3 regions of the Saccharopolyspora sp. NPDC002578 genome follow, and region 2 is predicted to be linked to each of the others. Evidence: riboswitches for the same ligand, from Rfam matches in the RefSeq annotation. Region 2 holds a riboswitch; each other region holds the start of a gene.

Region 1 (6,089 bases), on a different contig from region 2:
GCTCCGGTCGTGGTCTACGGCGTAGCCGCGGGACAGTTCGCCCAGCTCGACGGGGTCCACGCCGCGCTACACCTCGATCTGCCTCCGTCCGCCCGGACCGGGTTCGCGGGACTCGCGCTCCCTCCGCAGCAGGCGTTGGAGATCAACGCTCGGGACGCCGCCGACCGGAAGACGCTGCTCGACCGAATCGCGCCCGGCTCGACCACGCTCACCGACGCACTGCGGGCCTCCGGGCGGAGCGCGGTGCTGCTGTCCGGGTTCGAACAGCTCTGGGTGAAGAACCGCGCGGTCGCCGAAGAGCTGATCAGACAAGCACCTGACGCGCTCGCCACGGCCCGAGCCGAAGGGCGAACGCTGCACCTGGCGTTCGCCGACCTCACCTCGGACACCGCCGAATCCGCGCTGGAGCTGCTGCGCGACCTCACCGCCGGACATGCCGAACCGGTGCCCGTCTTCCACTACGCCCCATCCGCATGACGATGCCCCCGGCTGCACGCCGGGGGCATCGTGGAAGCGGGAGGTCAGTGGCTGCTGTTGCCCTTGCCGCCGCCGGTGAAGCGGTTCTTCACCTGCTCGATCTTGGCCTTGTTCTTCGGGTCGCTCGCGTATCGCTTCGCCTGGTCGATCGCCTTCTTGCCCTGCGGGCTCTTGGCGAAGTCGGTCAGCTTCTTGAACAACGACATAGCAGCTCCCAGTCGGGCCGGTCGGTCATGCCTGCCACCAGGCTACCGGCAATTCGGACACGGAATCGAGGGCCCACCGATCATCCGAGCACACCGCTGACCGAGGCGTGGCCCTTGAGCAGGTTGCGGGCGATGGTGCGGCGCTGGATCTCGTCGGTCCCCTCGAAGATCCGCAGCAGCCGGATGTCGCGGTACCAGCGTTCGATGGGCAGCTCGCGGGTGTAGCCCATGCCACCGTGGATCTGCAGCATCCGGTCCACGATCTCGTTGGCGCGGGTGCCGCCGTAGAGCTTCGCGATGGACTGGGCGTGCCGGGAGTCGGCACCCTGGTCGGCCTGCCACGCCGCCTGCAGCACCAGCCAGCGCAGCGCTTCGATCTCGACCGCGGAGTCCGCGATCATCCACTGGATGGCCTGGCGATCCGCGATGGGCGCACCGAACGTCTGCCGGTTGCGGGCGTAGTCCATCGACATCTCCATCATGCGCTCGCACCCGCCGAGGGCGCGGGCGGGCAGCAGGTAGCGGCCGCGGCCGATCCACTGCATGGCCAGCTTGAACCCGCCGCCGACCTCGCCGAGCACGTTCTCCTCCGGCACCCGCACGCCGTCGAAGACCAGGGAGGCGGGCTGGCGGTCCCACTCGCCCATGATCTCGATCGGCTCCGAGCGCCAGCCGGCGTCGCGGTCGGCGAGGAAGCAGGTGACGCCGCCGTCAGCGCCCTTCTCCTTGTCGGTGACGGCGAAGACCATCGTGAAGTCGGCGTCGATGCCGCCGGTGATGAACGTCTTCTCCCCGTCGATCACCCACTCCGAGCCCTCCTTGCGGGCCGTGGTGCGCAGGTTCTTCGCGTCCGAACCCGCGCCGGGCTCGGTGATCGCGAAGCAGGACTTGCGGTCGCCCTCGATGGTGGGCACCAGGTAGCGCTGCTTCTGGTCCTCGTTGGCGTGGTAGAGGATGTTGTCGGCGTAGCCGCCGAAGCTGAACGGCACGAACGTGCGGCCCAGCTCGATCTCGATGAGCGCCGTGAGCACCGCGGAGAGGTTCATCCCGCCGTACTCCTCCGGGGTCTGCACGCCCCAGAACCCGGCGTCACGGGCCTTCTGCCTGAGGTCCTTGAGCTCCTCGCGGGTCAGGCCGCGCTCGTGGTTGCGCTCGCGGCGCAGCACCTCCTGCTCCAGCGGCACGAGTTCGCGCTGCACGAAGGTGCGCACCCAATCCCGAATGTCGCGTTCGGTCTCGGTGAGGGAGAAGTCGACCATCGGTGGCGTTTCCTTTCGGCGAGGTCGAGGGAGTGAGACGTCCGTGCACGATGAGTCTTCGATCGTTGTCCTGTCAGCGGCGAAGCCGCTGAGCAGTGACCAGCTTGAGCAACAGAACCACCGGCGGGTTCTCAGCGGTTTCCTCGCGAGGACAGCGATTTCGTGGTGTAGGGAGCTACATGAGAAATCGATCCCGCAGCGAGGAAGCCGCTGAGGTTCCGCTGAGCGACCACCTCAGCCAGCCGTTCCAATCCGGGAGCGGAGTTCGCGTTTGAGGACCTTGTGGCTGGGTCCCAGCGGCAGCTCGTCGACGAACACCACGCGCCGCGGGTACTTGTGGTGCGCGGTCTGCTCCGCCGCCCAGGCGGTGATCGCCTTGCCCAGCGCCTCGTCGGGTTCCTCGCCGCGTTCGGGCACGACCACGGCGCAGACCTCCTCGCCGCGCCCCGGGTCGGGCAGGCCGATCACGGCGCACTGGGCCACCGCGGGGTGCCGGATCAGCAGCTCCTCCACCTCGCGCGGGTAGATGTTGTAGCCGTTGCGGATGATCAGGTCCTTCTTGCGGTCGACGATGGACACGTAGCCCTCGGCGTCCTTGGTGCCCATGTCGCCGGTGCGGAACCAGCCGTCGACGACGGCCGCCGCGGTCGCCTCCGGGTCGTCCAGGTAGCCCGCGAACACGTTGTGGCCGCGCACCACGATCTCGCCGACCTCGCCCGCGGGCAGCAGCTCGATGCGGTCCTCCACGGACGGTTCGGCGACCTCGACGTCGATGCCCCACAGCGCGTGCCCGACGGTGCCCGCGCGCGGGCCGAACGCCGGTTGGTTCACCGTCGCCGTCGGCGAGGTCTCCGACAGGCCGTAGCCCTCGTGGATCGGGGCGCCGAAGCGGCGCTGGAACCGCTCCAGCACCGCGACCGGCAGCGCGGCGCCACCGGAAACGCACATCCGCAGGCTCGGCACCTCGGCGTCGTCGCCCGCGGCCTCCAGCATCCGGATGTACATCGTGGGCACGCCGTTGAGCTGCGTGATCCGGTGGTCGCGGATGAGCCGCAGCGCCTCCGCCGGGTCGAACTTCGGTTGCAGCACCAGCGTGGCGCCCGCGCGGAACGTGGTGTTCAGCGACACCGTCTGGCCGAACACGTGAAACAGCGGCAGGCAGCCCAGCACCAGGTCCTCGGACCGGGTGTCGTTGGCGTCGAACGCGTTCACCGTCGCGTTCATGACCAGGTTGAGGTGGGTCAGCACCGCGCCTTTGGGGCGGCCGGTGGTGCCGCTGGTGTAGAAGATCACCGCCGGGTCCTCCGGGGAACGCGTCTCGAACGCGCGCACCGGTTCGGCGTCCGCAGCCTCCGCCGACAGCGACGGCGGCGCGTCCTGGCTCGGTCCGCCGGAACCGACCGACACCAGCGGGATGCCGGCCCGGCGCGCGGATTCGGCGGCCAGGGCGAGCTGGCTCGTGTGGCCGATGACGAGCTTCGCGCCCGAGTTGCGCAGCAGGTACGCCGCCTCGTCGGGAACCAGCAGCAGCGGCACCGGAACGACGACGGCGCCCGCGGTGAGCACTGCGTAGTAGGCGCGCACGAAGTCGATGACGTTGGGCGCGACGATCGCCACCCGGTCGCCCGGTTCGACGCCGCGAGCGCGCAGCGCGGCGGCGTGCGCGCGGACCTGTTCCCACAGCTCGCCGTAGTCGACCTGCTCGGCGCCTTCGACGACCGCGGTCGCCCGTGGCGTGATCCTGGCCGGTTCGGCGAGCACCGACACCAGCGACAGCGTGGTCTGCGGCTTGATCGGCGCCGAGGACTCGTCGTCGTTGACCATCGTCCACCTCCGTGAGGACGTCGCCCGACGCCGATCGGGGGCCCGCACCGCGCCCGCCGATGGACACCTGGCGACTAACGTCGTTAGTTTTGGACTCTAGGACCACCCCGCGGACCGCGGCAAGACCACCGCCCCGGACACTGTGCGGAGTCGCCGCAGGGCAACCGGCCGAACACGGTGCGGCATCGGAACGCCACGGCGCAGGGCCGGATGGCAGGCAGGAGCGCGGCATGGGCAGACCGAAGAGTCCCCAGCTCACACCGGAACGCATCCGCGAGCACGCGTTGGTGATCATCGACACGTCCGGGCTCGAAGCGCTGTCCATGCGCAAGCTCGCCGAAGCGCTCGGAGTCCGCGCCGCCTCGCTGTACAACCACGTCGCGACCAAGGAAGCCCTGCTGCACGACGTCGCCAACGACGTGATGGCCACCGTGGACACCACCGGCTTCGCCGCCGGCTGGACCACCGGCCTGCTGCGCTGGGCCCGCTCCTACCGGGCGGCGCTGGCCGCCCACCCGAACCTGGTGCCGTTCATGGCCTCCGGCCCGGCCCGCCGCGAAACCTCGCTGAGCCGCGCCGACGCGGTGCACGGCGGCCTGACCAGCGCGGGCTGGCCACCCCGGTACGCCACGATGATCGGCGCCTCCACCAAGTACCTCGTCGTCGGCGCCGCGATGGGATCGTTCGCAGGCGGGTTCGTCGACGACGCCGAGATCTACGACGACCGGTTCCCGCACCTGCGCAACGCGCACCTGCTGCGCGAGCACGCGGCGGAGATCGACGACGCCAGCTTCGAGGTCGCGCTGCAAGCCCTGGTCGACGGCCTGCGAGTGCAGTACGAGCAGGTCACGGCCCATGCGGACGACTTCGGAGGGTAACGGGATCACGCTCACGTTCGGTTGACTGCGATGTGTGATCTCCGTAGCGTTTCTGAACACAACAGAAGACGAGACGAACACGCCGACGACGTCGAGCGGGAGAGTCTGCGCCCCGCCAGGAGCCCCTGGTCCGTGCAGGATGCGATTCCTGGGTGCAGCGCCGAAGGAGCAATCCTCCCCAACAAACTCTCAGGCCCCGCACCGCACGACACCAGGCGATCACGGAGAAAAGCAGGGACACGCGTCCCTCGCCCAAGGTGCAAGCCGCCGACGCGCGGTGAAACTCTCAGGCCAATGACTCCGGGGAGACCGGCCAGCGCACGCCCGCGCCCGTCGCCGTCGAGGGACCCCGGATATGGTTTCTGCTGGAAGTGGCCGCAACCGGTCCCCTCGGACGTGATCGGTGCCCACGAGGAGGAGTTCCGCACCATGACGTCGTCTTCCCCCTCCCTGAGAGAGACACCGCTAGGGGAGATCCATGCGTCCTCGGGCGCACATTTCACCGAATTCGCCGGGTGGCGGATGCCGGTGCGCTACACCGGCGACACCGCCGAACACCAGGCCGTGCGCACCGCCGCCGGCCTGTTCGACCTCTCGCACATGGGCGAGATCAAGATCAGCGGCCCGCAGGCCGCCGAGGCGCTGGACTACGCGCTCGTCGCGAAGGCCTCGACGATCACCGAGGGTCGCGCCCGCTACACCATGCTGTGCAACGCCGACGGCGGAGTGCTCGACGACCTGATCGTCTACCGGCTCGGCGAGTCGGAGTACCTGGTGGTCGCCAACGCCGCGAACGCGGCCGTGGTCTCCGCCGAGCTCGCCGACCGCGTCGCCGGGTTCGACGCGACGCACGAGGACGTCTCCGACGACTACGCGCTGATCGCCGTGCAGGGCCCGAAGTCCGTGGAGATCCTGGCGCCGCTGACCGGCACCGACCTCTCCGGCGTCAAGTACTACGCCGGGTACCCGAGCGTGGTAGCGGGCGCCGACGTGCTGCTGGCGCGCACCGGCTACACCGGCGAGGACGGCTTCGAACTGTTCACCTCGCCCGCCGACGCCCCCGCCGTGTGGCGGGCGCTGACCGACTCCGGCGCCGCGCACGGCCTCATCCCCGCCGGGCTGTCCTGCCGGGACACGCTGCGGCTCGAAGCGGGCATGCCGCTGTACGGCAACGAGCTCTCAGCGTCCCTGACCCCGTTCCACGCGAACCTGGGCCGGGTCGTGAAGCTCGACAAGCCCGGCGACTTCGTCGGCAAGGAAGCGCTGGCGAAGGTCGCGGAAGCGCCGACGGAGCGCACGCTGGTCGGCCTGCGCACCGATGCCCGCCGCGCTCCGCGGCACGGCTACCGGGTGCTCGACACCGACGGCGCCGAGATCGGCGAGGTCACCAGCGGTGCACCGTCACCGACGCTGGGCCACCCGATCGCGATGGCGTACGTGGACCG
Region 2 (5,843 bases):
CCCAGTTGCGGGTGCCGCCGATGATCAGGTTGCTCGCCTGCCAGGTCAGCGTGTCGCCGAAGGTCGCCGCCGGATCCTCCGACTCGGTGCCGGAGCATTCGGTGAGGTGGATCTCGGCGTCCGGATGCGCGTCGTGCACGGCGCTCTGCGCGTCCGGCGTCCCGCCGTAGCAGTGGAAGGCGGCCCCGTCGACGTACCGCGCCGCGTTGGCGTCGCCGAGCACGTGGTTCGGGTATTCGGTGTCGTCCCAGTTGTGGTCGTAGGCCAGGATCTTCGTGTCCAGGCCCGCGGCGTCGAGCTTCGGACCGAGGTCGTTGCCGATGAACGCCGCCTGGGCTTCCGGGGACATCGGGCTGCCCGGGTACGACGGCGGATCGTTCAACGGTTCGTTCTGCGGGGTCAGCGAGTCGATCGGGACCCCGGCCTGCTCGTATGCCTGCACGAAGCGGACCAGGTAGTCGGCGAAGACCTGGTAGTTCTGCGCCGGCAGTTCCCCGCCGACCATGGAGCCGTTGGACTTCATCCACGCGGGCGCGCTCCACGGCGTCGCCACCACGTTCAGCTCCGGAGCCAGTTCCCCGGCCCGTCGTAGCAGCGGCAGGATGTCGGCCTCGTCGTGAGCGATCGAGAACTCCGCCAGCTCGTAGTCGCTCTCCCCGGCGGGCACGTCGTCGTAGCTGTAGGTCGAGCGCGCGAAGTCCGAGGCGCCGACGACCTGCCGCAACGCGGTCAGGCCGATTCCGGTGTCCGCGTCGAACAGCCGGGACATGATCTCGTCGCGCCGCGGGGAGTTGTTCACCAGCCAAGCCGACGAGTCGGTCAGCGCCGCCCCGAACCCGTCGACGGCCTGGTACGTCGTCCCGGGGTCGACCGTGATCGTCTCGTTCCCGCCGCCCGCCCCGAACTCCGCGTCGGGCTGGCGCGCGAGCTTGCTCTGGCCGTCCTTCGTGGTCAACCAGACCCCCACCGCCGGGGCCGCGTGCGCAGGTGGAGCGAGCACCAGACCGGTGCTGAGCGTGATCGCGGAGAGCACCAGCGCGGCGGCCCGCCCGGCGCGAGGCGCCGCGACCCCGCCTCGTGTCTTGTGATCCATCTGCCCAGGGTGGTCTGACCAATCCTGCCCGGGTAGCTCCATTCGGTCGCAACCCCGCGCTCCGCGAGGCGAGGAAGGGAACCTTCCTGTCACCGGTGACAGGAAGGTTCCCTTCCTCTCTCGATCCGTGTGATCCGGAGCGAGGGGGCATTGACACCGACGGGTGCCCGTTTATCGTTGCTGGGCACGTCCACAACCGCATATGCCGCAGATCCCGGGCGGGAGAGACCCCGCGCCGACGGGGCGCCGAAGGAGCAAACACTCCCTGCAAACTCTCAGGCACCCATGACCGCTCGGGCGAGGCGACTCTGGAAAGCGCGCGCTCCGGCGCCGCACCCACGGTGCAAACCGCGCACGACGCGGTGAAGCTCTCAGGTTCCGCAACAGAGGGGGAGGCCCACGAACCCGGGCACACCTGTGCCCACGATGGTGAGGAGCCTCCATGTCCCTGCCCGAGCAGCTGCGCTACACCGAGGAACACGAGTGGATCGAGGACCGCGGTGACCTGGTCCGCATCGGCATCACGCCCTTCGCGGCCGAAGCGCTCGGCGACATCGTGTACGTGCAGCTCCCCGAGGTGGGCGAGCGGATCGAATCGGGCCAGACCTGCGGCGAGCTGGAATCGACGAAGTCGGTCAGCGACCTGTACGCGCCCGTGACCGGCGAGGTCGTGGCGATCAACGAGGCGGCGGCGGACGACCCCGCGGTGGTCAACGGGGACCCGTTCGGCGAGGGCTGGCTGCTCGACGTGCGTGCCGAGCAGACCGGTGCTGTGCTCACGGCGCAGGAATACGCCCAGTTGACCGGTGGTGAGTAAGCCGGGCTGAGGGGGACGGATCTGTGACGATCAGCGTCTTCGACCTCTTCTCAGTGGGCATCGGGCCGTCCAGTTCGCACACCGTCGGCCCGATGCGGGCCGCCGGGATGTTCACGGCACGCCTGCGCACCGAGGGTCTGCTCGGCGAGGTCACCAGGGTGAAAGCCGAGCTGTTCGGGTCGCTCGGAGCGACCGGGCATGGTCATGGGAGTCCGAAAGCGGTGCTGCTCGGGCTCGAAGGGCACGATCCGGAGACGGTGGATCCGGCCGCGGTCGAACACCGGGTGGACGCCGTCCGCACCGGTGGCCGGCTGTCGCTGGCGGGCGAGCACGACATCGCCTTCTCCGTCGATCGCGACCTCGTGATGCACCGGCGGAAATCGCTGCCGCTGCATCCCAACGGCATGCGGTTCACCGCGTTCGGTACCTCGGGTGAACTGCGCGCCGCGGTGTTCTACTCCGTCGGCGGCGGGTTCGTGGTCGACGACGGCGCCACCGGGACCGACCGGATCAAACCGGACGAGACCGCGGTCCGGCACCCGTTCCGCACCGGGCAGGAACTGCTCGCGAGGGCGGCCGATTCGGGATCGCGGATCAGCGACGTCATGTTCGACAACGAGCTGTCGTGGCGTTCCGCGGCGGACATCCGCGCGCAGCTGCTGCACATCTGGGGCGTGATGCGCGAATGCGTCGACAACGGGTGCAGCAACGATGGAGTGCTGCCCGGCGGGCTGAAGGTGAACCGGCGCGCGGCGGCGCTGCGGGCGAGCCTCACCGAGCAGGACGATCCGATGGAGTGGCTCACCTTGTTCGCCCTCGCGGTCAACGAGGAGAACGCGGCGGGCGGCCGGGTCGTCACCGCGCCCACGAACGGGGCCGCGGGCATCGTTCCCGCGGTGCTGCACTACTACGTGCGCTTCGTTCCCGGCGCCAGCGAGGACGGCGTGATCCGCTTCCTGCTGGCGGCGGGGGCGATCGGCGTGCTGTTCAAGGAGAACGCCTCGATCTCCGGTGCCGAGGTCGGGTGCCAGGGCGAGGTCGGCTCGGCGTGCTCGATGGCGGCGGCCGGGCTCGCCGAGGCGCTCGGTGCGACGCCGTGGCAGGTGGAGAACGCCGCCGAGATCGCGATGGAGCACAACCTCGGGCTCACCTGCGATCCGATCGGTGGCCTGGTGCAGATTCCGTGCATCGAGCGCAACGCCGTCGCCTCGGTCAAGGCGGTCACCGCCGCGCGGATGGCCCTGCGCGGGAACGGCAGCCACGTCGTCTCGCTCGACAAGGTCATCAAGACCATGCGCGACACCGGCCGCGACATGAAGGCCAAGTACAAGGAGACGGCTCGCGGCGGCCTCGCCGTCAACGTCATCGAGTGCTGATCCCGCCGCCCTGCCCGAACGCAGGCCCGCTCCGGGCGGGCAGGGCGAGCAAGGGAACCTTCCTGTCATCCACGTGAGGAAGGGAACCTTCCTGTCACGGTCTGCTCGTCCGCGCTCGTCGCGGTGAGCCGGTGTGGTGAGGTGCCGATTCCGATCGTCGCGTGCCCGGGTCGGTGGAGCGTGGCGGCACCGGGTGACAGGAAGGTTCCCTTCCTCGCATTGAGTTGCGCACAACTCAGTTGCGGGCAACTCAAATTGGGGCTAGTGTCGATCTCGTGCAGGAGGCGGGATGAGTTCGGACTCGGTGCTGTCGCTGGATCGGCAGGTGTGCTTCGCGCTCTACAGCGCGTCGCGCTCGTTCACCAACCTGTATCGGCCGTTCCTCGACGAGCTGGGGCTGACCTACCCGCAGTACCTCGTGATGCTGGTGCTCTGGGAACGCGATTCGCTGGCGGTCAAGGATCTCGGGGCGACGCTCCGGCTCGATTCCGGGACGTTGTCGCCGTTGGTGAAGCGGCTCGAAGCCGGTGGCCTGGTCGCGCGGCGGCGCAGCGCTCGGGACGAGCGTTCCGTCGAGGTCGGGCTGACCGATGAGGGGCGCGAACTCCGGGAACGGGCGGCGGTCGTGCCGCATCGAGTCCTCGCCGCGATCGGCATGGGACTCGACGAAGTGCGCGAACTGCGCTCGACGCTCGAACGGCTCACGGCGAACGTGGACGAGGCCGCGGAGCGGGCTCGGGCCGCGGTGGCGGCGGGCGTTCCCATCACCGACGAGCTCCTGCGCGGGACCACGACAGAAGGAGACTGAGATGGCAGCGCTGTACACGGCCGAGGCGACCGCGACCGGCGAGGGCAGGGGCGGACGCACCCGCTCGTCCGACGGCGTGCTCGACCTGGACCTCGCGGTGCCGCGCGAGATGGGTGGCCCCGGCGGGGACTCCACGAACCCCGAGCAGCTGTTCGCCGCCGGCTACGCCGCGTGCTTCCACAGCGCGCTGCAGCTGGTGGCGCGCAAGGCGAAGGCCGACATCACCGATTCCTCGGTGACCGCCCAGGTCGGCATCGGCAGCAACGGTGCGGGCGGTTACGGCCTGAACGTCTCGCTGTCGGTGAGCCTGCCCGGCATCGACCGCGAGCAGGCGCAGCAGCTGACCGAGCAGGCCGACTCGGTGTGCCCGTACTCGAACGCCATCCGCGGCAACGTCGAGATCGAACTCGCGGTGGCCTGACGACGTGAACCGGTCGTGCCGCGCCGGGCCTCGACGGCCCCGGCGCGGCACGGTCACATCAGCAGCACGTACACCGTTCCGATCAGCCCGGCCAGCACCGCCAGCGCGGTGAGCGAAGCGTGCAGCGCGCCGTCCGGCAACGGGTCCTCGGCGCGCAACCTGCGCTCCGCCTGCCGATGCCTGCTCCACGACAGCACGGTGATCGCGACCGCGAGCGGGATCGCCACCGCGGCGCACACGGCGGCGGCCACCGCGCTGCGGTGCACCAGCAACCGCAGCAGCACCATCAGGCCCACGACGAACGTCAGCCCGGTGCGCAACCAGGCGAGCGTCGTGCGTTCGATCTGCAAACCGGGATCCCACGGACCCCGCCGTTCGTCCGGCATCCTCAGAACCCGCTGATCAGCAGCAGCGCGAGCGCGCCGAGCCCGATCAAGCCCAGGCCGAACCCGAGGATCGGCGCCAGCTTCGGCGGTGGCAGCGGGGAGTTCGTGCGCAGCGCCCGCTCCATGGTCATCCACCGGCCGAACGCCGCCACGCTGCACACGACGCCCGCCAGCAGCAGGAGCACCGCCAACGAGGTGCGCAGCGGATCCGAGCCGGTGCCCGCCGCGGCGTTCAGGGCCTCGACGCCGACTCCCGCGGCCATCAGGGCCAGCGCGGTCCGGATCCACGCCAGGAACGTTCGTTCGTTGGCGAGCGTGAACCGGGGATCGGGTTCGTCACCTACCCCGTAGAGCCGATGTGGCCAGCGCCTACAAGCGGGGTCGTCGTTCTCGGAAGCCATGCGGCCACCGTAGTGCGACCGGCGCAACGAGCCGCTGCAGAGTGCGCGCACCCGCTGCTCCACGCGGACACCGGCGCCCGCGCCGTGCGAGAGCCGGTGTCCGGCGGCGAGCCTCAGAAGTCGAAGACGGTGCCCAAGTTCGACGTCGCCTGGCAGCTGTTGCCGAATTCCTTGTCGAAGTGCACCGGCTTGCCCTGCCAGGTTCCGTGCGCGCTGGCGATCACCGGCCGGAGCACCATCGTGCACTGCGCACCGGTCTGGGACTGGCCGATCTGATCGAAGTTGCCCCCCGCGGCGAGCAGGGTCTTGCAGGCCTCGGCGGCCTTCGGGTGCGTGCCGCCCGTCGGCTCGCACCGCAGCTGCACGGTGCGCGGCTCCTCGGCGCGGTTCTTGCTCGCGATCGTGAGCGTCAGGTGGCTCGTCGTCGCGGTGGCGTTCGCCATCGCCGGGGTGAGCAGGAGAGCGGCCATCGCCGCGAGCAGAAAGCCACGAACGAACCGGGTGCCGGACATGTCTGTGCGCTCCAAGGGGTTGGGGAAGG
Region 3 (11,281 bases), on a different contig from region 2:
CGGCGCGGCCCGTGAATCGGATGCCGACCTCCGGACGACACCGAGGGAGAGGCGGACGCATGGCCGATCGGATGGCGGGCAAGGTCGCTTTCATCACCGGAGCGGCCCGCGGCCAGGGACGTGGCCACGCGCTGCGGCTGGCCGCCGAAGGCGCCGACATCATCGCCGTCGACCGGTGCGCCGAGGTCGACTCGACGCCGTACCCGATGCCCACCGAATTCGACCTGGCCGAGACCGCGCGCGAAGTCGAGGAGCTCGGCAGGCGGGTCGTCCCCCGCGTCGCCGATGTCCGCGACCTCGACGGGTTGCAGGCCGCGTTCGACGCCGGCGTGGCCGAACTGGGCAGGATCGACGTCGTGGTGGCCAACGCGGGCATCGTCGGCTTCGGCCGCACCTGGGAGTTCACCGCCCAGGAGTGGCAGGAGATGATCGACACCAACCTGACCGGGGTGTTCCACACCGCGAAGGTCGCCATCCCCGCGCTGATCGAGCAGGGCGAGGGCGGTTGCCTGCTGTTCACCGCGTCCATCGCCGGGACCAAGGGCATCCAGACCGTCGGGCACTACACGGCCGCCAAGCACGGCGTCGTCGGGCTGATGCGCACCCTCGCCAACGAGCTCGGCCCGCACGGGATCCGGGTGAACACGGTCAACCCGACCAACGTGGACACGGCGATGATCCGGCACCCCGCGATGTACGAGACGCTCAGCCAGGCCGACGCGGAAGCGACCGCGGCGAACGCCGAAGTGACGATGCGGTCGATGAACGTGCTGTCCACCCCGTGGGTCGAGGTGTCCGACGTCAGCAACGCGGTCGCCTTCCTCGCCAGCGACGAGGCGCGGTTCGTGACCGGCGCGGCCTTCCCCGTCGACGCCGGGGCCGCCGTCAAATGAGCGCGGCCACTCACCGACGCGGCACCACCGAACCAGGAGAGGACGTCCCGATGTCGACGGCCGAGGTCCGCGCCGAGGTCGAGGACCTGCTGGCCGGCTACGCGCTCGGCTACGACGAGGGCGACCTGGAGCTGATCGCCGAGTGCTTCACCGCCGACGCGGAGCTGTCGCTGGAAGTCGGCGGTGAGGAGCCCGCCGGTCCGTTCCGCGGCCGCGAGGCGATCGTCGAGATGGTGCGCGCCACGGCCCGCTCCCAATCGGACCGGCGCAGGCACGTGCTCACGAACCTCGTGCTCCAGCACGAGGGCGACCGGGCGCGGGCGCGCTGCTACCTGACGCTGTTCGCGGTCGCCGACGGCGCGCTGCGCGCGGTCACCACCGGCGACTACCTCACCGAGCTGCACCGCACCGAGCAGGGCTGGCGGCTCACCCGGCTGCGGATCCGGCTGGACCTGCCGTACTGAGGAGCCCCTCCCCCATGAGTTCCGCCGCGAGCCCGCCATGACTCTCAACCAGGGATTCATCCCCGCCAAGTGGGCGGCGCTGACACCGCGCGCGCTGGCCGTCCACGACGTGCCGCACGAGCGGCGGGTGAGCTGGTCGCAGCTCGACGAGCGCGTGCGCAGGCTGGCGAACGGGCTGCTCGGGCTCGGTGCGCGCCCCGGTGACCGGGTGGCGGTGCTGGCCCGCAACCGGCTGGAGTACGTCGAGCTGTACTTCGCCTGCGGGCGGGCCGGCCTGGTGCTGCAACCGCTGAACTGGCGGCTCACCGGCGACGAGCTCGTCCGGCTCGTGCACGACGGTTCGCCTCGGGTCGTGGTGGCCGACGCCGAGTGGGCGGCGCGGGTGCGGCGGCTGCAGCAGGTCTGCGACGTGGCGCGCTGGCTGGAGTTCGGCGCGGACTACGAGCAGCTGCTCGCCGCGTCTAGCGACGCCGAACCCGACGGCAGCGAGCACGTCGGCGGCGACGACCCCTTCTTCATCCTCTACACCGGGGGCACCACGGGCCGCGCCAAGGGCGCCCTGCACACGCACCGCAGCGCGGAGGCGGGCGGGGTGAACCAGACCGTGGCCGAACGGATCGTGCCCGGCGACGTCTACCTGATGACCGGGCAGATGTTCCACATCCCGATCGTGCTCGCGATGAACTACCTCCGGCACGGATGCCCGCTGGTGCTGGTGAACTTCGAGGCCGAGCAGGCGTTGCGGATCATCGAGCAGGAGCGGGTGTCGGCGTTCCTGGGCATCACCACGATGCTGAACTGGATGATGGCGGTGCCCGGATTCGCCGCGCACGACCTGTCGAGCCTGCGCAACATCCAGTACGGCGGCGGCCCGATGCCCTCGTCGATCGTGCGCGCCGCGCTGGACGCCTTCCCCTGCTCGCTGATCCAGGGCTACGGGCAGACCGAGGGGCCGGGCATGGCGTTCCTGTCCCAGGAGGACCACGTCGCCGCGGTCGCCGGACGGCACCCGCACCGGCTGCGTTCCTGCGGACGGGAAGGGTTCGGCGCGCGCCTGCGCGTGGTCGACCCGGGCGGGCGCGAGGTCCCGCTCGACGGGCGCAGCCCCGGGCAGATCGTCGTGCGCTCCGAGGCGAACATGGCGCGGTACTGGAACCGCCCGGAGCTGACCGCGCGCACCGTCCGCGACGGATGGATGTGGACCGGCGACATCGCGACCTGGGACGAGCAGCGCTACGTCTACATCGTCGACCGCGCCAAGGACATGATCGTCTCCGGCGGCGAGAACATCTACAGCGTGCAGGTCGAGGAGGCCGTCGCCGCCCACCCCGCCGTGCTCGAATGCGCCGTGATCGGCGTGCCCGACGACGAGTGGGGCGAGAACGTCAAAGCCGTCGTCGTGCTCAAGCCTGACGCCGCGGCCACCGAGGCGGACATCATCACCACCGCCAAGCGGCACCTGCCCTCGTACCAGAAGCCGAAGTCGGTCGATTTCGTCGCGAGCCTGCCCAAGGCGCCGACCGGCAAAGTGATCAAGCGCGAGCTCCGCGCTCCCTACTGGGCTGATCAGGAGCGGTCGATATGACACCTGCCGTACCCGACGAGGCCAAGCTCGACGAGCTCGTCGGCACCGAATTCCCCGGCGGGGAGTTCACCTTCGAGCGGTGGTGGGTCCGGCTGGTCAACGAGTGCGCGCTGGCCGACCCGGCCGACGAGGCGGGCAGTCCCGTGTTCGTGTTCCTCGCCGCGACCTCCGCGATGGGCGTGTCCTGGGAGCGGCTCTGGTCGTGGTTCGGCGCGCGGGAGTCCGACGGCCCGATGGCCGGGGAGATCCACACCGTGCTGCACCGCCCGCTGCGGGTCGGCGGCACCTACGCGGTGCGCGGGCGCATCGAGTCCGCGCGGCGCAAGCGCGGTGCGCGGACCGGGGTGTTCGACCTGGTCGGCTACCGGCTCGACCTGCACGAGACCTCCGGCGAGCTCGCCGCGTCCTGCACCAGCTCGATCCTCTTTCCGAGGGAGCGGCGATGACCTCCGTGCGCCCCGGAGACGCGCTGCCGGACTACCGGGTCGGCCCGGTCAGCGCCGAGAAGATGAAGACGATGTCGGCGCTGATGCGGGACGCGAACCCGATCCACTTCGACGTCGCGGCGGTGCGCGCGCTCGGCCTCGGCGACCGGGTGATCAACCAGGGGCCCCTGAACCAGGCGTACGTGGTTTCGCTGCTCGGCCGCTGGGCGGGCGGCGCGCACCGGGTCCGGGAGCTGCGGCTGCGCCACCTCGGCGCGGTGCACGCCGGGGATCGGCTGCGCGCGCACGGCACCGTGCTCGACGTGTCCGAACAGGACGGCGAGCTGCTGGTCCGCTGCGAGGTCGGACTCGACGTGCTCGGCGGCGATCCGGTGCTCTCCGGCACCGCGACGGTCCACGTAGGAGGGTGAACGGTGGTCGACGACGTGCAGCGGTTCCGGCTGTCCTACGGGGACTGCGACGCCCTCGGCATCGCGTACTTCGCGATCTACTACCCGTGGATGGAACGCACCTACAGCAGCTGGCTGCACGGCCACGGGCTGCGTTCCGCCGAGCTCGCAACCGAACTCGGCGCCGGCACCGTGGGCGTGCGCTCCGAGGCGACCTACCTGGCGCCGGTGCACGTGTTCGACGAACTGGCCTGCGCGGCGGTGCGCGAGCGGATCGGCGCCACCTCGTACACGCTCGGTTTCGAGTTCACCAGGGGCGGCGAGCTCGTCACCTACGGCCGGATGACCTTCGCCTGCCGCAGCCCCGAAGGCACCAAAGCCCCGATCCCGGACCGGCTGCGGGCCCTGCTGGAGACGCTGCGAGCCGCCGACGCCCCGGCGGGCTGACGGACTCGGCAAGCCCGGCACCGACGCGGACGGGCCCGGGACCGCCGGAACGCCCGCACCCGCCGCCGCCTATCCTGGCGGCACTATGCGAGTGCTGGGCGAACAGGAATGGCGGGCCCGCCGAGCCGCGCACCAGGAGCGGGTCGAACGCTGGACCGGACCGCACCGGCGCAGGCAGCGCGCCGGGCACAAGCACCCGGTGATGGACTTCCTGTTCACCTACTACTCCCACAAGCCGTCGCTGCTGGAACGCTGGCAACCCGGCCTCGGGGTCGCGTTGGAGGGCGGCGAAGAGTTCCTCGAACGCCGTGGCTACCGCGCCACCCCCGACGGGGTCGCGCTCGATCCCGCCGTGCTCACCGCGAAGCGCCGCGACACGGCGCGCTTCGTGCACGGACTGCTCACCGCCGTGCGCTCCCGGCGCCCGCACCTCGGGTGCTTCGGCTTGCACGAGTGGGCGATGCTCTACCGCACCTCCCCCGGCGACGTCCGCCACGAGGCGTGGCCGCTGCGGCTCGGGCACGCGGGCACCGATGAGGTCGTCGAGTCGATGCCGATCAAGTGCAGTCACCACGACGCGTTCCGCTTCTTCACCGAACCGGCCCGGCCGCTCAACGCGCTGCAACCGACCCGCGCCGAGCAGGTCGCGCTGGAGCAGCCCGGCTGCCTGCACAACAACATGGACATGTTCAAGTGGGCCTACAAGCTGGACCCGCTGGTGCCCGCCGAACTCGTCGCCGACTGCTTCGAACTCGCGGTGGAGATCCGGGAGGCGGACATGCGCGCCAGCCCGTACGACCTCAGCGAGCTCGGCTACGAGCCGATCGCCGTGGAGACGCCCGAGGGCCGCGCCGAGTACGTGCGCAGGCAGCGCGACTTCGCCGACCGCGCCGCCCCGCTGCGCGCCCGCCTGATCGAGGCCTGCGAGGACCTGCTCACCGTGGAGCCGCACGCCGCTCCATGAGGCCGCCCTCGTCGAGGGCACCCCGGACAGCACGACGGCCAGGCCCGATCGGGCCTGGCCGGCACGTTCACCGCCGCTGCCCCGTCCGGAACGAACGAATCGGCCCGCCACCGAGGCGGCGGGCCGATCACGTTCAGTCCCGGACGGCCAGGTTCAGCTCGCCGTTGTCGTCGCGCTCGGCGTCGAGCACCTTGTCGCCCAACAGCTCCGCGGCCTGCGGCTCGAGGAAGACCCGAGCACCGGATTCCTCCACCACCTGGTCGTCTCCCTGCGGCTCGCTGGCGATCGCCGCCTGCAACTCGGCCTGACCGGCCTCGTCGGCGACCGGGGCGATGCGCAGCCCCGAACCCTCGGGCGAGTCACCGCCGGCCAGGACGACCTTGATGACCTCAGCTGCGCTCTCGCTGATCGTGAGCATTGCTGCACTCCTCTCGGAGGCGATTGGGATGATGGAGCCGCCCACCGTAGTGCATCGCCCACGGCACCCGCTCACCCCCGCAGGACGATCAGCCTTCGTACGCCGAAAGCGGAGGGCACGAGCACACCAGGTTCCGGTCGCCCCGCGCGCCGTCGATCCTGCGCACCGCGGGCCACACCTTCTGCGTCCCGGTACCCAGCGGGTAGGCGGCCTCCGCTCGACTGTAGGCGTGATCCCAAGGACCGGCGAGCGACGCGGCGGTGTGCGGGGCCTGGCTCAGCGGGTTGTCGTCCGCGGGCCACTGACCGCTCGCCACCTTGTCGATCTCGTCCTTGATCGCGATCATCGCTTCGCAGAACCGGTCGAGTTCGGCGAGGTTCTCGCTCTCCGTCGGCTCGACCATCAGCGTCCCGGCCACCGGGAACGACATGGTCGGTGCGTGCAGGCCGTAGTCGGCGAGCCGCTTCGCCACGTCGTCCACCGTCACGCCGGAGGCCTTGGTGATCGGCCGCAGGTCCAGGATGCATTCGTGGGCGACGAAACCGCCGGTGCCCGTGTAGAGCACCGGGAAGTACTCGTCGAGCCGGCGGGCCACGTAGTTCGCCGCGGCCACCGCCGTCAGCGTCGCCCGGCGCAGCCCGTCGGACCCCATCATGCGGACGTAGGCCCAGGAGATCGGCAAGATCGACGCGCTGCCCCACGGCGCCGCGCTGATCGGGCCCACACCGGTCTCCGGACCGGCCGCGGGCTGCAGCGGGTGGTTCGGCAGGAACGGCGCCAGGTGCTCGCGCACCCCGATCGGGCCCACGCCGGGACCGCCACCGCCGTGCGGGATGCAGAACGTCTTGTGCAGGTTCAGGTGCGAGACGTCGGACCCGAACTTGCCCATCCGCGCCAGGCCGATCAGCGCGTTGAGGTTCGCGCCGTCGACGTAGACCTGGCCGCCCGCGTCGTGCACCAGGCCGCACACCTGCTCCACGGTGTCCTCGTAGACGCCGTGCGTGGACGGGTAGGTGATCATGATCGCGGCGAGGTCGTCGCGGTGCTGGTCCACCACTTCGCGCAGGTGGTCGAGCTCGATGTTGCCCTTGTCGTCGCAGCGCACCACGACCACGCGCAGCCCGGCCATCACGGCGCTCGCGGCGTTCGTGCCGTGCGCGCTGGCCGGGATCAGGCACACGTCGCGGGCCGACTCACCACGGCTGTGGTGGTAGGCGCGGATCGCCAGCAACCCGGCGAACTCGCCCTGGCTGCCCGAGTTCGGCTGCAGGCTCACCGCGTCGTAGCCGGTGATCTCCGCGAGCCAGCGCTCCAGGTCCCGCACGATCTCCAGCAGCCCCGTCGCGTCCTGCGCGGGCGCGAACGGGTGCACCTCGGCGAACTCCGGCCAGGTGATCGGCTCCATCTCCGCGGTCGCGTTCAGCTTCATCGTGCAGGACCCCAGCGGGATCATGCTCCGGTCCAGCGCGACGTCGGAGTCCGACAGGCGGCGCAGGTAGCGCAGCAGCGAGGTCTCCGAGCGGTGGGTGTGGAACACCGGGTGCGTCATGTACTCCGAGGTGCGCCGCAGCACGCCGGGCAGCGCGTCGGCGGTCTCCGCGTCCAGCGCGTCGACGTCGGCCACCGAGCCGCCTTCGATCCCGAACGCGGCGGCCACCCGCACCAGCGTCTCCCTGGTGGTGGTCTCATCGCAGCTGATGCCGACGAGGTCGTCGTCGATGTGGCGCAGGTTGATGCCGCCCTCGCGGGCCGCCCGCACGACCTCCGCTGCCCTGCCCGGAACCCGCGCGACGATCGTGTCGAAGAACTCCGCGTGCTCGATCCGCACCCCGCCCCGGCGCAACCGCTCCGCCAGCACAGCGGCCATCCGGTGCGCCCGGCGCGCGATGGCCCGCAGCCCGCTCGGGCCGTGGTAGACGCCGTACATCGACGCCACGACCGCCAGCAGCACCTGCGCGGTGCAGATGTTGCTCGTCGCCTTCTCCCGGCGGATGTGCTGCTCCCTGGTCTGCAGGGCGAGCCGGTAGGCCTGGTCGCCGTCGGCGTCGACGCTCACGCCGACCAATCGGCCCGGCAGCTGCCGCTCGATGCCCTTGCGCACCGCCATGTACCCGGCGTGCGGGCCGCCGAAGCCCATCGGCACGCCGAAGCGCTGCGTCGTGCCGACCACCACGTCGGCACCGATCTCACCGGGAGCGCGCAGCAGCGTCAGCGCCAGCAGGTCGGCGCTGACCACGGCCATCCCGCCGCGCTCGTGGACCCGCTCGATGATCGCCTCGTGGTCGCGGAGCGCGCCGGAGGCACCGGGGTAGGCCAGCAGCACGCCGAAGAAGTCGTCCTCCGGCAGCGCCTCGGGACCCGCGGCGAGGTCGGTGACGATCACCTCGATGCCCAGCGGTTCGGCGCGGGTCCGCAGCACCTCCAGGGTCTGCGGCATCACGTCCGCGTCCACCACGAAGCGCGGCGATTTGGCCCGGCCCGCGCGGCGCACCAGCGTCATGCCCTCGGCGGCGGCGGTGGCCTCGTCCAGCATCGACGAGTTCGCCACCGGAACACCGGTCAGGTCGGCGACCATCGTCTGGAAGTTCAGCAGCGCCTCGAGCCTGCCCTGCGAGATCTCCGGCTGGTACGGCGTGTACGCCGTGTACCAGGCGGGGCTCTCCAGCACGTTGCGCAGGATCACCGGCGGCGTGATCGTCGGGTAGTAGCCCAGCCCGATCATCTCGGTGTGCGGGCTGTTGAGCCGCGCCAGGTCCCGGAGCTGCTTGAGCGCCTCGGCCTCGGTAGCCGGCTCCGGCAGGGCCAGCTGCAGGTCCCGTTCGCGGATGCCTTCGGGCACCGCGGCCTGGCCCAGCTCCTCCAGCGAGCCGACACCGATCACGTCCAGCATGCGCGCCAGCTCGGCGGGCAACGGCCCGACATGGCGGTCGGCGAACGGAGTGCCGTGTTCCAGGGCGGCCAGCGGGATACGGTCTTCGGTCGTCATCGCCACACCTCATTCATCGCGACGGACACAGGGCGGCAGCACGAATGCTGCTCTCCCCCTCTGTCACCGTCCGCGATACGAACGCCTGAGAGCTTCACCCGGTACGGCGACCGGGCTTGCACCGTCGGCGGGGAACCACCTACCGGTGGTCCCTCTTTCCAGAGGTATCTCGCCCGTGCGGTCCAGCAGGCCTGAGAGGTTGTCGGGGAGGGTTTGCTCCTTCGGCGCCGCCGGTGACCAGGTCACCGGCGAACTCTCCCGCGCGGGGTCAGCGATGCTCAGCAGCCTACCCGATCCAGTGACGACCGAAAGTGCGATCTTCATCCCGCTCGATCACTCCGGTGCGCCGGGCACGGCGCTGACCGGCGGTGACGCCCCCGTCACGGGGCGAGGCGCTCAGCCCGTGCGGCGGTCCCGGCGACGGCGGGACAACTCGTCGTTGACCGGCTCCTCGTGCTCGCCGCCGTCGGCCCGCTCGGCGGGGAACTCGTGGATCGTCCCGGTGATCTCGCGCATCGCGCCGCTGACCGCGATCCCGAACACGCCCTGACCGCCCTGCAGCAGGTCCACGACCTCCTCGGCGGAGGTGCACTCGTAGACCGTCGTGCCGTCGCTGAACAACGTGATCTTGGCCAGGTCCTGCACGCCTCGATGGCGCAGGTGCTCCACGGCGACCCGGATGTTGTGCAGCGAGACCCCGGTGTCCAGCAGTCGCTTGACGACCTTGAGCACCAGGACGTCCTTGAACGAGTACAGCCGCTGCGACCCGGATCCCGCCGCGCCGCGGATCGACGGGCCGACCAGCTTGGTGCGCGCCCAGTAGTCCAGCTGCCGGTAGGTGATGCCGGCGATCTGGCACGCCGCGGGTCCGCGGTAGCCGACGAGCTCGTCCGGGAGCGCGGTGTCGGGGAACGGCGCCGACTGCTCCGCGGCGGAATCCTCGCCAGGTGCTCGCTCCACCACGCCTGCCTCCCCTCGCCCGGCCCGAGGCCGGCGAACCACCAGAACCCGGCTCGACGCATGATCATCCGCCGAACGGGGGAACGATCATGGAACCGGGGCTTCGACCTTCCCCGACCTGGAAAATCACATCGGGGCGATTCGCGCACTCCGACGGTAAGCCCGGCCCGTGAGCGGGTCAACGCGACGCGCGGAGCCGCCCGCCCACCCCGGGTGTGACGTCCCCGCTCCGGCTCGCGCCGCTCGCCGAACGCGAAAAGGCTCCCGGTGCGAACTCGCACCGGGAGCCGGGTACGGCACCGGGGGTGAGCGGACCGCACGTCCGCTCACCTGATCACGTATCGGCGCCGCGGAAGTCCTCCGGAGAGACCGAGTCCAGGAATTCCCGGAACTTCTCGACCTCGTCCTCCTGCTCGTCCGGGATGATCAGCCCGGCTTCGTCCAGCACCGACTCGTCAGCGTGGATCGGCACTCCGACCCGCAGCGCCAGCGCCACCGAATCACTCGGGCGTGCCGAGACCCGCACATCCCCGTCGAAGATGAGTTCGGCGAAGAACGTACCCTCCTGCAGATCGGTGATCCGCACCTCTTCCAGGTCCCGCCCCAGGGCGCCGATGACGTCCTTGAGCAGGTCGTGGGTGAGCGGTCTGGCGGGTCGCACGCCCTGCTGCTCCAGCGCGATCGCGGTGGCCTCCACCGATCCGATCCAGATCGGCAGGTACCGCTCGCCTTCGGTCTCGCGCAGCAGCAGAATCGGCTGGTTGGCTGGTAGTTCCACTCGCACGCCGACGACGCGCATTTCGCTGCTCATCGTCTCATCGCCTCCTCCAGCGCGCCGAAGCGTGACATCCTTGGTCGAGGATCGCGCACCGACGCCTCTGACGCTACCCGCGATACGGCGGTGGCCATCGCCTCCGCCCGGAATTCCCGCTCGGTGGACGGCTCTTCCGGCCCGTTCACGGCCGCGTACCGGCCGATCGCCGATACCCGGCATTCCCTTGTCCGACTCGGTCCGCACATCGTTCCGAGGCGGTTCCTGACGCCGCCGCCCTCCGCGAACACCCGGAGGTCCCTCGTGGAGCGAGCTCGCGCGGCGTCGCCGACCGGCCCGTCCGATGAAGGACTCCGACCGCTCCCGACGCGAACGATGCCCAACGCCACGATACACCGCACCGCCATCCGCAGAACCCGTTGCGCGCTGCGGAAAGCACCTCGTAACGCGACCGCCCGCCGGCGGCGCCGAACGGCCGTGAAGATCATCGGCCGTGCGGCGGACCGGGTTGCGGTGCCCGCCGAGCACGATCGGGGCGACGCCGCAAGGCGCCGCCCCGATGCGCTCGGTACGCGGAACGCTCGGCTCAGCGGCCCTGGCCCTCGATCGGACCGGTCAGGAACACCAACCGGAACTTCCCGATCTGAACCTCGTCGCCGTTGGCGAGCACCGAGGTGTCCACCGGTTCCCGGTTGACGTAGGTGCCGTTGAGGCTGCCGACGTCGACGACGACGAAGTCGTTGCCCTCTCGCCTGAACTCGGCGTGCCGACGGGACACCGTCACGTCGTCGAGGAAGATGTCGCTGTCCGGGTGGCGTCCGGAGCTGGTGGTCTCCCGATCGAGCAGGAATCGCGACCCGGCGTTCGGGCCGCGCTTGACCACCAGCAGGGCAGCCCCGGCGGGCAGCGCATCGACCCCGGAGGCCGCTGGCTCCGGGGTCGCACTCTCGGTGCTCT

Evidence for each region. Region 2 has a riboswitch for glycine ahead of gcvH (glycine cleavage system protein GcvH). Riboswitches for the same ligand answer to the same signal wherever they lie in the genome.
Region 1: another riboswitch for glycine. It lies ahead of gcvT (glycine cleavage system aminomethyltransferase GcvT); the one in region 2 lies ahead of gcvH (glycine cleavage system protein GcvH).
Region 3: another riboswitch for glycine. It lies ahead of gcvP (aminomethyl-transferring glycine dehydrogenase); the one in region 2 lies ahead of gcvH (glycine cleavage system protein GcvH).

The regions. Positions count from the first base shown of each region.
Region 1 is NZ_JBSFWJ010000087.1:13,824-19,912, forward strand. It holds gene ACWD38_RS27065 (hypothetical protein) at 1-477, shown strand, start outside; gene ACWD38_RS27070 (hypothetical protein) at 522-683, opposite strand; gene ACWD38_RS27075 (acyl-CoA dehydrogenase family protein) at 764-1,942, opposite strand; gene ACWD38_RS27080 (long-chain-fatty-acid--CoA ligase) at 2,177-3,766, opposite strand; gene ACWD38_RS27085 (TetR/AcrR family transcriptional regulator) at 3,997-4,644, shown strand; glycine riboswitch at 4,731-4,858, shown strand; glycine riboswitch at 4,859-4,955, shown strand; gene gcvT (glycine cleavage system aminomethyltransferase GcvT) at 5,074-6,089, shown strand, end outside.
Region 2 is NZ_JBSFWJ010000003.1:465-6,307, forward strand. It holds gene ACWD38_RS02575 (glycoside hydrolase family 30 protein) at 1-1,093, opposite strand, end outside; glycine riboswitch at 1,303-1,395, shown strand; glycine riboswitch at 1,396-1,490, shown strand; gene gcvH (glycine cleavage system protein GcvH) at 1,536-1,910, shown strand; gene ACWD38_RS02585 (L-serine ammonia-lyase) at 1,934-3,286, shown strand; gene ACWD38_RS02590 (MarR family winged helix-turn-helix transcriptional regulator) at 3,576-4,094, shown strand; gene ACWD38_RS02595 (organic hydroperoxide resistance protein) at 4,096-4,515, shown strand; gene ACWD38_RS02600 (DUF202 domain-containing protein) at 4,569-4,865, opposite strand; gene ACWD38_RS02605 (YidH family protein) at 4,904-5,302, opposite strand; gene ACWD38_RS02610 (SSI family serine proteinase inhibitor) at 5,416-5,772, opposite strand.
Region 3 is NZ_JBSFWJ010000001.1:304,949-316,229, forward strand. It holds gene ACWD38_RS01370 (mycofactocin-coupled SDR family oxidoreductase) at 60-893, shown strand; gene ACWD38_RS01375 (nuclear transport factor 2 family protein) at 944-1,357, shown strand; gene ACWD38_RS01380 (AMP-binding protein) at 1,395-2,942, shown strand; gene ACWD38_RS01385 (hypothetical protein) at 2,939-3,388, shown strand; gene ACWD38_RS01390 (MaoC family dehydratase) at 3,385-3,798, shown strand; gene ACWD38_RS01395 (thioesterase family protein) at 3,802-4,224, shown strand; gene ACWD38_RS01400 (3-methyladenine DNA glycosylase) at 4,310-5,188, shown strand; gene ACWD38_RS01405 (iron-sulfur cluster assembly accessory protein) at 5,322-5,606, opposite strand; gene gcvP (aminomethyl-transferring glycine dehydrogenase) at 5,695-8,592, opposite strand; glycine riboswitch at 8,761-8,863, opposite strand; gene ACWD38_RS01415 (MerR family transcriptional regulator) at 8,989-9,555, opposite strand; gene ACWD38_RS01420 (bifunctional nuclease family protein) at 9,887-10,363, opposite strand; gene garA (glycogen accumulation regulator GarA) at 10,911-11,281, opposite strand, start outside.